DNA from 2 places in the Paenibacillus sp. J22P277 genome. Region 1 is predicted to be linked to the other one. Evidence: riboswitches for the same ligand, from Rfam matches in the RefSeq annotation. Region 1 holds a riboswitch; the other holds the start of a gene.
What was found. Region 1 has a riboswitch for ZMP and ZTP ahead of rpiB (ribose 5-phosphate isomerase B). Riboswitches for the same ligand answer to the same signal wherever they lie in the genome.
Positions count from the first base shown of each region.

Region 2: linked by a shared signal. The riboswitch ahead of AC50YL_RS25985 (bifunctional 5,10-methylenetetrahydrofolate dehydrogenase/5,10-methenyltetrahydrofolate cyclohydrolase) and the one ahead of rpiB (ribose 5-phosphate isomerase B) in region 1 are both predicted to bind ZMP and ZTP.

Region 1 is NZ_JBXENS010000011.1:105,270-112,446, reverse strand. Features, by position in the region: gene spoIIR (stage II sporulation protein R) at 1-184, shown strand, start outside; gene AC50YL_RS32535 (MDR family MFS transporter) at 353-1,816, opposite strand; gene AC50YL_RS32530 (L-threonylcarbamoyladenylate synthase) at 2,124-3,218, shown strand; gene AC50YL_RS32525 (manganese efflux pump MntP) at 3,618-4,178, shown strand; gene AC50YL_RS32520 (low molecular weight protein arginine phosphatase) at 4,210-4,791, shown strand; ZMP/ZTP riboswitch at 4,863-4,945, shown strand; gene rpiB (ribose 5-phosphate isomerase B) at 5,064-5,531, shown strand; gene AC50YL_RS32510 (TIGR01440 family protein) at 5,546-6,148, shown strand; gene glyA (serine hydroxymethyltransferase) at 6,314-7,177, shown strand, end outside.
Region 2 is NZ_JBXENS010000007.1:467,463-474,639, forward strand. Features, by position in the region: gene AC50YL_RS25950 (GNAT family N-acetyltransferase) at 1-214, shown strand, start outside; gene AC50YL_RS25955 (hypothetical protein) at 233-466, shown strand; gene AC50YL_RS25960 (alpha/beta fold hydrolase) at 550-1,569, shown strand; gene AC50YL_RS25965 (zinc-dependent alcohol dehydrogenase) at 1,837-2,877, shown strand; gene AC50YL_RS25970 (cupin domain-containing protein) at 2,877-3,203, shown strand; gene AC50YL_RS25975 (phosphoesterase) at 3,289-3,801, shown strand; gene coaD (pantetheine-phosphate adenylyltransferase) at 3,798-4,274, shown strand; ZMP/ZTP riboswitch at 4,440-4,519, shown strand; gene AC50YL_RS25985 (bifunctional 5,10-methylenetetrahydrofolate dehydrogenase/5,10-methenyltetrahydrofolate cyclohydrolase) at 4,585-5,433, shown strand; gene AC50YL_RS25990 (ThuA domain-containing protein) at 5,692-6,324, opposite strand; gene AC50YL_RS25995 (SDR family NAD(P)-dependent oxidoreductase) at 6,342-7,067, opposite strand.

The DNA of each region.
Region 1 (7,177 bases):
GCAAGACGGCGCGGTAAAAGCCGGCAGCGCACAGACTAAGGATTACGCCGTGAAAACGAACGCCGGCCAAAGCCAGCAAGCGCAGCATGCCGACCAGGACGGAACGCCGAAACAACCGGAAGTGAAATTCTTCCTCTGGGAGTTCCTCAAGTCCATTTTCAGTTTCTTCAAGCACCTGTTCTAAAATAAAAAAAGGCTCGCTCGCGCGTCGCGCGAGCGAGCCTTTTTTATTTTGCAGCGTGCTTTTATTGCGTATTTTCACTGCGTTTCCTGCTTTGAACCTGAGCGCGACTTCGTGTCTTGCCGACGGAACCTGTCATGATCGCGGGTTAGCCAGCACAGCAAGCCGAATTTAAGCCGCTTGCTCTACCGTTTCTTCGGTCTTGCGCTTCAGCTTCGGAATGAACAGCGCGACCGGCAGCGCGACGAGCGCGATGATGGAGGCGATGAAGTAGACGTCGCCGACGCTCATCGTGACCGACATGAGCGTGATATGCTTTTGGTCCGTTACGCCGGATTGCACGAAATCCTTCGCGTGGCTCGCGGTCCGCGAGGTCAGCAGGGACGTGAACACGGCGATCGCGAACGAGCCGAGCACGTTGCGGACCCAGTTGGTCAGCGAGGACGCGTGGCCGCTGTACTGCTTCGGCACGGCTTCCATGCCCGCGTTGCTCGCAGGCATCATCGCGAACGAAATGCCGATGTTCCGGACGATCATGCAGAAGATGATGTACTTGTGAGAAATGTCGATGCTCAGCCAACTGAGCGGCACCGTGCCGATGAACATCAGGATGATGCCGATTGCCAGCGGCACGCGCGGGCCGGTCTTGGTGTACAGCTTGCCGACGAACGGCATCATGATCGCCATCGCCAAGGAAGCCGGCAGCAGGATAAGCCCCGTATCGAGCGGCGTGACGTTCTGAATGTTCTGGAGGAACACCGGCGTCAGGAACGTGCCGGAGTACAGGCTGATCGTAATGATGCTCGTGATCAGCAGCGCGACGCTGTACCGGCTGATTTTCAAGACCCGCAGGTTGAGCAGCGGGGTTTCCGCCGCCAGCTCGCGCCAGATGAACAGCCCGAGGAAGACGACTCCGGTGATGAACAGCGAGAGCGTCTGCCAGGAGCCCCAGCCCCATTCGCTGCCATGCGACAGGGCGACGAGCAGCGTGGAGCTGCTGATGATGACCGTCACGAAGCCGATCAGGTCGAATTTCTTCGGCACGTTCAGCCGATAGTAAGGAATGTAGATGCTGATCAGGATGATGCCGACGACGGCGATCGGCACGTTCAGCCAGAACAGCCAGTGCCAGGTTACGTTGTCGAGCAGCCAGCCGCTGTACGTCGGCCCGATAGCCGGCGCGAGCATGGACGAGGCCGCCCAGAAGGAGATGGCCATGGCGACCTTTTCCCGGGGGATGATCTGATACACGATCGCCATCGTGATCGGCGAGATCATGCCGGTGAACGCGCCTTGCAGGATACGGAATGCGATCAGCGATTCCACGTTCCAGGCCAGCGCGCAGCAGATGCTGGCGAGCGTGAAGCCGGTCATGGCGAACAGGAAGAGGCGCTTGTAGCTGAACCGCTCGCCGAAATAGCCGGTGATCGGCGCGAACGTGCCCATCGCGAGCATGAAGCCGGTCAACGTCCACTGCGTGGTGCTGAGCGACGTGTGAAATTGATCCGTAAGCACCGGAATCGCGATATTGATCGTGCTGACGTTAAGCACCGAGACGAAACTGCCGAAGAAGATGGCGATCATGATCGGCACGATGCGGATAGGCTTGGTTGACGTTGCAGCTGGATCTTGCATGAATAATGGCCTCCTCGATCGATATATGTCTCCAATGACATATATAGCTTAAGTAGCATAACGCCGCGAACGCGACAAGTCAAAGACGGCGCAAGGCGATTCCGGGCGAAAGCGGGCAATTGAAACGCATACATGGGTTCGGCAGCACCGTTTTTCTCTCGAATGCTTCCGATGGGAGAAAAGGACAGGGACAACCGAGGAGCTGTACGCGTGTCGCGTGTGCCGCGTTGTTTCGCGCTGGGCCGCGTATGGTATAATAGAAATAAAACGAAGCTATTTTGCAGAAGCCGGGGAATCGAAAGTGAACATACCTTTAAGAAACACAACCTTATGGCGCGTGGAAGGCCGGGCGCCGGATGCCGAGCGGCTGCGGGCGGCCGCGGAACTGCTGAGGACGGGCGGAACCGTCGCGTTTCCGACGGAAACCGTATACGGGCTCGGCGCCGACGCGAGGAGCACGGCCGCGGTCGAGCGTATCTTCGAGGCCAAAGGCCGGCCGTCGGATAATCCGCTCATCGTGCATATCGCGGATCGCGCGGAGCTTGCGTCGTTGACGCTGCCGCTTGCACCGGCGGGCGCCGGCGCGTTGGCGGAGCGGCTGATGGACCGGTTTTGGCCGGGACCGCTCACGTTCGTGCTTCCGGCGAAGACCGGCGCGGTGTCGCCGCGCGTAACCGCCGGCCTCGAGACCGTGGCCGTGCGGATGCCCGCCCATCCCGTCGCGCTCGCGCTCATCGCGCAGTCGGGTTGCCCGCTCGCGGCGCCGAGCGCGAATCGGTCGGGCCGCCCAAGCCCGACGTTGGCGTCGCATGTGCAAGGCGACCTCGGCGGCCGCATCGACGGGATCGTCGACGGCGGCGCGTCGGGCGTCGGGCTGGAGTCCACCGTCATCGAGCTGGTGGACGGCGGCACGGTGCGAATCCTGCGCCCCGGCGGCGTGACTGCCGAGGCTTTGCGCGAAGCCGGGGCTGCGGTCGTCTATGATGCCGTCGCCGCGCCCGAGCGCGCAGCGGACGCGGGCGGCGAGCAGGCGCCGCGCTCGCCCGGCATGAAGTACGCGCATTACGCGCCGCAAGGACAGATGCAGCTGGTCCAAGGCGATCAGGCAGCGGTTACCGCTTGGATCGGCTCTTCCGTTCGCGATGCGCGCGCGGCCGGAGAGCGCACCGGCGTGCTCGCTTTCGCCGAGCATGCCGCCGGGTACGACGCCGACTGCGTGCTCGTCATGGGCAGCCTGGCCCGGCTCGACACGGCCGCCCACGGCTTATACGCCGCGCTGCGCGAATTCGACGCGCGGGGCGTGCAGCGTATCTGGGCGGAGACATGCCCCGAGCAGGGCATCGGGCATGCGCTCATGAACCGCCTGTCCAAGGCCGCCGACCACGCGGTCGTCCGCGTCTAAGGCGGCTCGACACGCACGTCAAGGCGCGGGAGACGTATCCCGAGGACGGATCGGGCACGCTCATGAACGGCAAGGCCAAGGCCGCCAGCCACGCGATCGTCCACGTCAATGGCGGCGGAGATTCGGCCGGCGAGGCGCAGAAATCGCACCAAGCAGCCGATCGGAAGCGACGGCATCATAGCATTAAACAACCATCGACTAGCATCGAGCGGGAGACGTCATCCGCCCGACTCGCTGACAGCGGCGCCGGTTCCTGAAATGCGCAGTCGCCGGCCTTCCTCTCCGGCTCGCCCCCGCGAAGCGTTCCGCGCTTGCTTTGCCGCTTGTCCCGGCGTTCCGTCATCTTTCCTGTCTTGTCCGCATATGCTTGGATGAGATGATGGACAGGGAGTGGATGGCATGGTTGAGGCGGGCCTGCAGGCCGGACAGCTGCTGACGCTGATCGTAATCGCGTTGGCGCTCGGGATGGACGCTTTTTCTTTGGGCGTGGGCATCGGGCTCAAAGGCATTCGGCTGCTTGATGTCCTCAAGCTGAGCGCGATTATCGCGCTATTTCACATCATGATGCCGCTGATGGGCATTTTTACGGGGAAATACGTCGGCACGCTGCTCGGCGGCGTGGCGACTTCGGCCGGCGGGGCGCTGCTGCTGCTGCTCGGCGGCCATATGATCTACAGCTCGCTGCGCGGAGACGCGGTGCCGTCGATCAATCATCGCAGCGCCTGGGGGATGCTGCTGTTCGCGCTCAGCGTCAGCATCGATTCCTTCTCCGTCGGCCTGTCGCTCGGCATGTTTGCCGTGGATATGCTGCTGGCGGTGCTGCTATTCGGCCTCGCAGGCGGCGTCATGTCCATCTCGGGCCTGCTGATCGGCCGCCGGGTCAGCTCGAGCCTGGGCGGTTACGGCGAGGCGGTCGGCGGCGTGATTTTATTGACGTTCGGGCTGCTCATCTTGTTCTGAATTCCGAAGCCCACCTAAAGGAGGTTCTCGCATGAAACGGATCTTGTTCGTATGTACCGGCAACACGTGCCGTTCGCCGATGGCGGAGGCGATGCTTCGGGATTTGGCGCAGAAGCGCGGGATGTCGCTGGAGGTCCGCTCCGCGGGCGTTTCGACCGTGGACGGCCTTCCCGTATCGACGCACGCGCAATCGGTGCTGCGGCGCCGGGACATCCGCCATAACAACGGCTCCACCGCGCTCGAAAGCGGCTCCGTGACGTGGGCCGATCTTATATTGACGATGACCGCCAGCCATAAACGCCACCTGCTGCAGCGATTTCCGAGCGCCGTGGACAAGACGTACACGCTGCTGGAGTTCGTCCATCGCGACGAAGAGGGGCTGGGACGCATCGCGGAGCTGGAGAGCCTCTATACGGATTTCCAAATGAAGCAAGCCCTCGGCGGGCAATTGACGGACGCGGAGCGCCGGCGGCTGCTGGAGCTGGAAGCTTCCATTCCGAGCTTCGACATTGCCGATCCGTTCGGCGGCCCGCTGCACGTCTACGAGGACAGCGCGGCCGAGATCGAAGCGGCGCTGCGCAAGCTGCTGGAACGCCTGCAGCAGCGCAAATAACGGGCGCTGGCGATTGCGGCGAAGGATTGATTTTGCCGGCCCGATCCGGTATGATAAAGCTAATTAAAGACGGTTTCCGATGTAACTGGCGACGAAAGTGGGTCCAACCACGGTGGAGCATCGGATCATACGGCCGGTCGCCTGGGCAAAGAGCAGCGTGCGTGAGCATGCTTGCTCTTTTTTCGTCTTTTCCGGCGAAATCAGGTATACTAGAACCATTGCGAATCGACAATTTCCGCCATTGCGCGGTCTCATTGGGAGGTATATCAAGGATGAAAATCGCCATCGGAGCAGACCATGGGGGCTACCGCCTCAAAGAAATCGTCGTGCCTTATATACAGTCGCTGGGTCATGAAATCGAGGACGTCGGATGTACCTGCGAGCAATCGGTCGATTACCCGGACTACGCGCTGCCGGTTTGCGAGCGCGTCGCGCAGGGCAAGGCCGACCGCGGCATTCTGATCTGCGGCACGGGCATCGGCATGTCCATCGCCGCGAACAAGGTGGCCGGCATTCGCTGCGCCCTCGTGCACGACATGTTCTCGGCGCAGGCGACGCGCGACCATAACGACACGAACGTGCTGGCCATGGGCGAGCGCGTGATCGGACCGGGCGTGGCTCAAGAAATCATCCGCATCTGGCTGGAAACGCCGTTCTCGAACGGCGAGCGCCATGTCGGCCGCTTGAACAAGGTGAAGCGGATCGAAGAACAAAACGCGCAGCCGGCGCACGCGGAATAAGGAGCGGATCCGACATGAACGATACGGCAGCGGGCGGAAGTGCGGCTCGGTTGACCAAAGATGTCGAGACCGTCGTGCGCGAGCTTGCCGAAGCCGCCAACCTTCGCAAGGGGCAATTGCTCGTGATCGGCGTGTCCACGAGCGAGGTGCTCGGCCAGCGAATCGGCACGTCCGGTACGCTGGAGACGGCGCAGGCGATCTACGGCGGCATCGAGGCCGTGCGGGGCGAGTTGGATTTCTATCCGGTGTTCCAATGCTGCGAGCATCTGAACCGGGCGCTCGTCATGGAACGCGAAGCGGCGGAGCGCTACGGGCTTGAGCTGGTCTCGGCGGTGCCGGTGCGCAAGGCGGGCGGCTCCATGGCGGCGTATGCGTTCGGCGCGCTGCGGGACGCGGTGCTGACGGAAACGGTGCAGGCGCATGCGGGCATCGACATCGGCGACACGTTCATCGGCATGCATTTGAAGCGCGTGGCGGTGCCGGTGCGGCCGTCGATCCGGTCCATCGGTTCGGCGCACGTGACGATGGCCTTCACCCGTCCGAAGCTGATCGGCGGGGAACGGGCGGTTTATTCGCGCCCATCGGAGTCGGATGCCGCGAGCGACAATTGCGACTGAGCAATTAAAAACGCGTATGCTTTCGAAGTTGTTTTATTCTCCGAACCGGCCCACGCCGGTTCGTGCTTCGCCATAAAACGAAGCGTATGCTTTCGAAGTTGTTTTATTCTCCGAACCGGCCCACGCCGGTTCGTGCTTCGCCATAAAACTTTAGGAGGAATAATCATGGAAAACCTACGCAAGCAAGATCCCGAAATCATGAAAGCCCTTGGCCTCGAGCTGCAGCGCCAGCGCGACAACATCGAGCTGATCGCCTCCGAGAACATCGTATCCGAAGCCGTATTGGAAGCAATGGGCACGGTGCTGACGAACAAATACGCCGAAGGCTATCCGGGCAAGCGCTACTACGGCGGCTGCGAGCACGTGGACATCGCCGAGGATATCGCGCGCAACCGCGCGAAGGACCTGTTCGGCGCCGAGCACGCGAACGTCCAGCCCCACTCCGGCGCGCAAGCGAACATGGCCGTTTACCTGGCCGCATTGCAGCCCGGCGACACGGTGCTCGGCATGAACTTGGCCCACGGCGGCCATTTGACGCACGGCAGCCCGGTCAACGCATCCGGCATTCTGTACAACTTCGTCGCTTACGGCGTCGACGAGAACACGTTCACGATCAACTATGACGAAGTGCGCAAGCTGGCGTTCAAGCACCGTCCCCGCATGATCGTCGCGGGCGCTTCGGCGTACCCGCGCATCATCGATTTCGAAGCGCTCGGCAAAATCGCCGACGACGTGGGCGCGCTGCTCTTCGTCGACATGGCGCATATCGCGGGTCTGGTCGCCGCCGGTCTGCATCCGAGCCCGGTGCCTTACGCGCATTTCGTGACGACCACGACGCACAAAACGCTCCGCGGACCGCGCGGCGGCATGATCCTATGCCGCAAAGCATGGGCGGCGGCGATCGACAAAGCGGTCTTCCCGGGCTCCCAGGGCGGCCCTTTGATGCACATCATCGCGGCCAAGGCGGTCGCGTTCGGCGAAGCACTGCAGCCGTCGTTCAAGGAATACGGCAAGAACGTCATCGACAAC
Region 2 (7,177 bases), on a different contig from region 1:
CGGGCGGGGCTATGCGACGCAGGCGGCGGCCGGCATGATCCGCTACCTGTTCGGGCGCGGGTTGGCAGAGGAGCTGAACGCCGTCGCCCTCGTACACAATGCGGCCTCCAACCGGGTCATCGCGAAATGCGGCTTTCGCTCGGCAGGGAGCATAACCATCGACGGCGAAGCGTACCATCATTACAAGCTGTTCCGAGACGAACGGGAAGCTTGAAGAGGGAGGAAGGCGGCAATGGCGGACGATCAAGAAATTGAGCGGCGCAACGAGGAGCATCGGGAGCCGGCCGGCAATACGTTCAACGACGTCACCGAGCATAACCGCACCGTCATGGGCGTGCCGGATAAACCGGTCGATCTGAGCAGCATGCCGAAGCCTTTGCGGATATTCGGGTACTTTTTCCTGGGGGCGTGCGCGCTGTTTGCGGCGGTGCTGGTCGTCACGCTCATCGTGCAGGCGTGGGGATGAATGCTGCCAATCCTCCGCGAAGCCTTCATTACCGGGCGATCGCCCGCATAAGGTAATGACGGGATATCGGCGGAGGTGTGGCATTGTACAATCCTAATCGACCTGTCGGTCAAGGTCCTGATCTGCTGCTCCGGCAGAGCCATGATAGGAATGGCGCGTTCGACCGGTTTGTTCGCATGCAGCCTTTTCACGGCGCTGCCGGACATGATCCGCAGCCTTTCGATCCGAACCAAATCTACGATCACGCCGGGAATCCGGTCACCCATTGGCGGGAAACGGTCAACGGCGTTCGTCTTCATTTCGTGACCGCGGGCTGCGGCGAACCGTTATTGCTCGTGCACGGCGCGCCGAAAACGTCGTTTTACTGGTATAAGCTGATCCCGCTGCTCACCGACCGGTTCACGGTCATAGCGCCCGACGTTCGCGGTTTCGGAGACTCGGGCAAGCCCAGAAGCGGCTATGACATGGATACGATCGCGGAGGATCTCGCGGAGCTTATGCGGAAGCTGGGCTACGGCTCGTATTGCGTGCACGGCGAAGACTGGGGCGCGGCTTTTTCGTATGCGCTGGCGGCAAAGTATCCGGACAGGGTGAAGAAGCTCTCCTTTTCGGAGATGCTGCTGCCGGGTCTCGGGTTGGAAGACTGGTCTGCCTTAACGCCAGAGAACGTGAATTCCAATCACTGGTTCTGGCATATCGTCTTCTTTGCCGTCCCGGACGTCCCCGAATTTCTGATCACGGGCAAGGAGAGGGAGTTCTGGGGGAAATTGATGCGGGACGAATGCCAGGATCCCGGCGCGATCACCGAGCCGCTGTTGGAAGCGGTCGTTCGCGGCAGTTCCGGCGCGGGAGGGCTGCGTCCGATCTTCGACGTGTACCGGAATGATTTTGTTAACATCGCATTCGTTCGGAAGCATATGCAGCGGAAGCTGACGATGCCCGTCATCGCGATAGCCGGCGCTTATTTCATGGACGGGGACGTTCACCGCGTCGCCGGACTTGTCGCGGAACACGTGACGCCGGAAACCCTGCCTTGCGGGCATTGCTTGGCATTGGAGCGCCCTGAACAATTAGCCGGCCTGCTTCGCATCTTCATGGGCTGATCGGGGGATCCGAGAATGAATGCATGAGGCTGCCGGGAGAACGGCGGCTTTTTTGAGGTTGCCCGCTTGTCGCGTGCCGGCGCTTCGCCCATCGGACGCGGCAGCGGTCTCGAGCGGAGGCGCCGAACGAATGCTCCGGCGTCGAACAGGAGCCAAGAAAGGGGCTTTCTACTTTACGGGCGGAATGCTACCATGAGGGAGAGACAAGCCGAAATTTTCCAAGCCTTTGCGAGACGAAAGCCAATCGCGTGAGAGGGGAAGTTGCGCATGCAGGCACTTATCTATGAAGGACCGCAGGAAATGACGATCCGGGAAACGGACATGCCGGTCGCGGGCGAGGACGATATCCTCATTCGCGTGGCATACTCCGGCATCTGCGGATCGGAGCTGAGCGGGTACCTGGGCAAAAACTCGCTCCGCAAGCCGCCGATGATATTCGGCCACGAGTTCTCCGGCACGATCGCCGCCGTCGGCAGCCGCGCCGAAGCGGCCGGCCGGTGGCGAATCGGCCAGCGCGTCACGGCGAATCCGCTCGTGACCTGCGGCCAATGCGAGCCATGCGCGGGCGGTAACCAGCAGCTGTGCGTCTCGCGTAAATTGCTTTCCGCCGCGCTGCCCGGCAGCAATGCGGAATACGTCAAGATCCCGGCGGCGTTCGTTTACGCCGTCCCGGACGCGGTGACGCTGCAGCAGGCGGCGATGACGGAGCCGGCAGCGTGCGCCATTCGCGCGGCGGAGTTGGCCGCGCCGCGTCCGACGGACACGGTGCTTATCATCGGGATGGGGCCGATCGGACTGCTCGCGCTGCAGGCGGTGCTGCAGTATGGCGTGCGCGACGCGATCGCGGTCGACATGAACGCGGACAGGTTGGCGATCGCCGCGAAGCTGGGGGCGAAGCATACGATCTGCCCGGCGGACGGCGGGGACACGCTGGAAGAAGTGAAGCGGTTGACCGGCGGCGCCGGCGTGAACGTCGCGTTCGACGCGGTCGGCGCGGGACTGACGCGCAGGCAGTGCGTGCTTGCCTGCAAGGGCGGCGGCCGCGCCGTATTCACGGGCTTGCACGAGGAAGAGTCGGCGCTGCCGGTCAATATCGCGATCCGGAACGAAGTGACGATGACGGGCGCTTTCGCTTATTCGACGGCGAATTTTCGCACGGCGCTGCGATGGATCGAGGAAGGCCGCATCGGACTGGCCGACGGCGTGGTCGAAGCGCCGCTCGGCGAAGGCGGCCGCTGGTTCGAAACGCTGCTGAAGCAGCCGGGCAGCGTGTCCAAAGTACTGCTGGTGCCGGGAGGCGAAGCCTGATGCCGCGCTTTAACGAATGGCATGCATCCGGACCGGGGATCGAACGCAAAATATTCCCGCCGGGCGAGTCGATCATGAGCATGATGGTGACGCTGAAGACCGGATCGGTCGGGACCGCGCACGCCCATCCGCACGAGCAGCTGACGTTCGTCGTCAGCGGCCGGCTGCAGCTCGAGATGAACGGAACGATCATCGTCGCCGAAGCCGGCGAGCAGCTCTTCATCCCCGGCGATGCGGTACACGAGGTAACGGCGCTGGCGGACACGGTCGTCGTCGAAACGTTCACGCCGCTGCGCGCCGATCTGCTGGCGACCATCACGGAATAAGGGCAGCATCTTACGGCGTCGAGTCCCGGGCAGCCGCGCGAAGTGCCGAGAACGGTTAAACGCATAACAAGGAGCGTGGTCATCCATGCAAAAGGTGTTTTTCATCTCCGACCATCACTTTGGTCACAAGCATATCATCGATTTCGAATCGCGGCCGTTCGCGAACGCCGACGAGATGAACGAGGCGATGATCGAGAAATGGAACGCGGTCGTCGGCGAAGGGGACAAGGTGTTCCATCTCGGGGATTTCTCGTTCCTGAACCGGGACAAGACCAAAGCGATCGTCTCGCGGCTGAACGGGTACAAGCATCTGATCCTCGGCAATCACGATCGGGGCCGCTCCCGCCAATGGTGGCTGGACGTCGGTTTCGACGAGGTGAGCGAGCATCCGATCATTTACAAGGACTTCTTCTTCCTGTCCCACGAGCCGATGTACATGAACAAGCACATGCCTTACGTGAACGTGCACGGCCATATCCACGGGCAGAAGTACGAGAGCGTCAGTTACTTCAACGTCAGCGTGGAGCATTGGGATTACGCGCCGCTCACGTTCGAGCAGATCCGCGACGCCGTGGTGCCGAGCGAGGAGCAGGCATGAAGGTCGTCTACGCGGGAAGCTTCGACCCCATCACGCTGGGGCATATTTCGGTCATCGAGCGGGCGGGGAGCCTGTTCGACGAGGTGCATGTGATCATCGCGAACAACCGGAGCAAGCAGCATTATTTCGACATCTCGCAGCGTACCGAGCTCGTGCAGTTGTCCTTGGCGCAAATGGCGAACGCGGTCGTGGTGCCTTTCGAGGGCATCGTGGCGGATTACGTCAACGCCAATAACGTGAAGGCCGTCATCCGGGGCATCCGCAACTCCACGGACCTCGAGTACGAGCTGCAGCTGGAACAGTACATGCGGAGCACGACGAAGGCGGACACCGTGTACCTCTCGCCTTATTTGAAGGACATCCAGACGAGCAGCTCGCTCGTGCGCATGTTCCTCCAGTCGAACAAGACGGAGCTGGCGCAGGCGTACATGCACCGGGACGCATATGCGCGGATGGTGACGTTCACCGTATGAGGGCGGGTCGTCGTTCTGCGATATCGGGCGGATTCGCGGCATGTACGGTACATCGCGAATTCTCGGCCAGGCAGGTTTGATGGCCGTCCGCCGCCAAGTTCCGTGCGGCTCCGTGCAAGGGATTGCTCCGCATCCGTTGCAGGCGTATAATACAAGCATCGATTCAAAAGCGTGTGTGACTGGCGTAACGCGGCGAACCGCGGGGGAGCACATCGTTTATACGGCCGTACGCCTGGGCAGAGGTAAGGGGGAATTCCCCCTTGCCTCTTTCTGTTTTTCTGCGCATCTAACACGGAAAGGGTGACGGAACATGACTCATGCAAACCAGCTTGTTTTGGACGGCAACGCGGTCGCCGACAGCATCAAGGCACGATTGGAGGCGCGCATCGCCAGGTTGGCGGAACGGGGAATTAAACCGTGTCTGGCGACGGTGCTGGTCGGCGACGATCCGGCTTCCGCGACGTACGTGCGGATGAAAGGCAACGCCTGCAAGCGCCTCGGCATCGCGTCGATCCGCGTGGAGCTGCCTGCCGGCACGACGACGGAGGAGCTGATCGGCGCGATTCGGAAGCTGAACGAGGATGCCTCCGTGCACGGCATTCTGCTGCAGCATCCCGTGCCGCACGGGATCGACGAACGCGCGGCTTTCGAAGCCATCGACATCCGGAAGGACGTTGACGGCGTCACGACGCTCGGCTTCGCGCAGAACGCGTTCGGCTTCGCGGACTTTCCGTCCTGCACGCCGGCGGCGATCATGGCGATACTGGACTACTACGGGCTGCCGGCGCGCGGCCGCCATGCCGTCGTCATCGGCAGAAGCCCGATTCTCGGCAAGCCCGTCTCCGCCATGCTCCTGAACGCGGACGCGACCGTGACGACCTGCCATTCGCGGACGGAGAACCTGCCCGCGATCGTGCGTCTCGCGGACATCGTCGTCGCCGCCGTCGGCAAGCCGAATTTCGTGCAGGGCGACTGGATCAAGCCGGGCGCCGTGGTGCTCGACGCCGGCTATAACCCCGGCAACGTCGGCGACGTCGATTATGAGGCGTGCGCGCGGCATGCGTCCGCGATCACGCCGGTTCCCGCGGGCGTCGGGCCCGTCACGATCGCGACGCTGCTCAAGCATACGGTGGATGCGGCGGAGAAGCTCGGGGCGTAGACGAGATGGCGCGATGCAGAGGCCCCGGCAAGCCGGTCAGCGCGTTTCGATGCGCGCCGCGCGAAGTTTAACGGCAGCAGCAGGCCTATGGCGTTGTCGGAAAGGGCGCATCTCGCCGATGCATCGAAGCGTGCCGCGTTTAACGTGAACAAGCAGGCGTCCGGCGGAGCCCGGTCGAGCAGTTCATAAGACGAATAAGGCGATCCTCGGTCGAGAACCGGAGGATCGCCTTATTTGCGATTCGGGGAGCGGCCTGGCTTAACGGCCGCAAGCCCGCCGCGCGCCGTTCAGCACAAGCCGCCGATAAGACGCGGGCTTGAACGAAGGGGCATGATGCCCCGGCTGCAGGTAGACGACCTTGCCAAGCCCGTAAGGATGCGTCCAACCGGCGGGATAACGGTTCCCTTCGAATTCGTATTCGAGGAACACCTCGCGTTCCGATAACGGATCGAATTCGAAGAAGTACGGCTCTTCGTCCAGGCTGAACGCGTCGACGCCCTCGAGCAGGGGATGTCCGGCAACGGGATGGTAGCGGAGCGGCTGGCAAGGCGGATGTCCGGTAAAGCGGGCGCCGATCAGCTGCGCAAGCTCCGGACTGCATTGCAGCGATATGCCGTTATGGACCACGAGCAGGCCGCCGCCGCCCGCGACGTACCGCAGGAGTCCTGCCGTTTGTTCGGGCTTCAAGGTGCGTTGCCAGCAGTCCGTATACGAGATGCACAAGGGGGATGCCGCTTGATCCAGCCGGGTCAGGACATCGTAATCTTCCGTGGCGTCCAGATGGAAATCGCCGCCAAGAATGGACTGCAGCTCCGCGCGCGCCGGCTCCAGCGGATGCCAAGGCGCGGCCGTGAAATCCCCAAGCAGCAGCGCTTGAACGGATTCGTTCATCGTCGTGTCTCCTCTCTTCACCAAGGCAGCTCGTTGCCTGTATCCGCTTCCAAGTATAGGGGCGAATCGTGCAGCTCGCCGCCTCGCGCTTCGATTAGCCGCAGGATATGAGCGGCCGCTTCCTCGGGGGTATGCGTGCCCGCGTCGTTCCAGCTGCCGCCCATGAACGTTTTCACCCAGCCGGGATGAAGGAGCAGCACGCGTCCGCCGTCCTTGCGGATCCGGTTATGGATGATGGTCGAGCCCATGTTCAGCGCGGCTTTGGCCATGCAATAGCCGAACCACGCCTCGCGATGGCTGTTCCCGATGCTTCCGGCTTCGGAGCTGATGTTTACGATCAGCCTGCCGCCGTTCATGACCGGTTCAAGCAGCGCGTTCGCCATGCGGATCGCGCCGAGCGCGGAGACGTTATAGACCCGCTGCATGTCGCCGAAATCCAGATCGTCCGCGATCGTTTTCCCCGTGTCCCCGAGCAGGGCGGCGTTGTTGATCAGCATGTCGAGCGCCGGCGCCATGCTCCGTATCCGGTCCGCGGCTTCCTTCACGCTTGCGTCGTCTCCGACGTCCAGCCGGAACGGATGCAACCGTCCCGGGAATTGCGCGGACAGCTGCGCAAGCTCGGGATTCGGGTCGACGATGCCGCCCGCATGCACGGTGCAGCCGGCCCGAAGCAGGCCTTTCGCCAATTCGAGCCCGATCCCGCGGTCGGTGCCGGTGATGCAAACCTGGTTGAGCTGTAGCATAAGAGCTTCCTCCATTTTGTGAAATTAGTTTCGGCAAGGGAGCAGCGGTAGGCGTTGCTTAGTTCCATTATAGGGAAAATCAGGATAGCTGCCTACGATAATCGATGCGG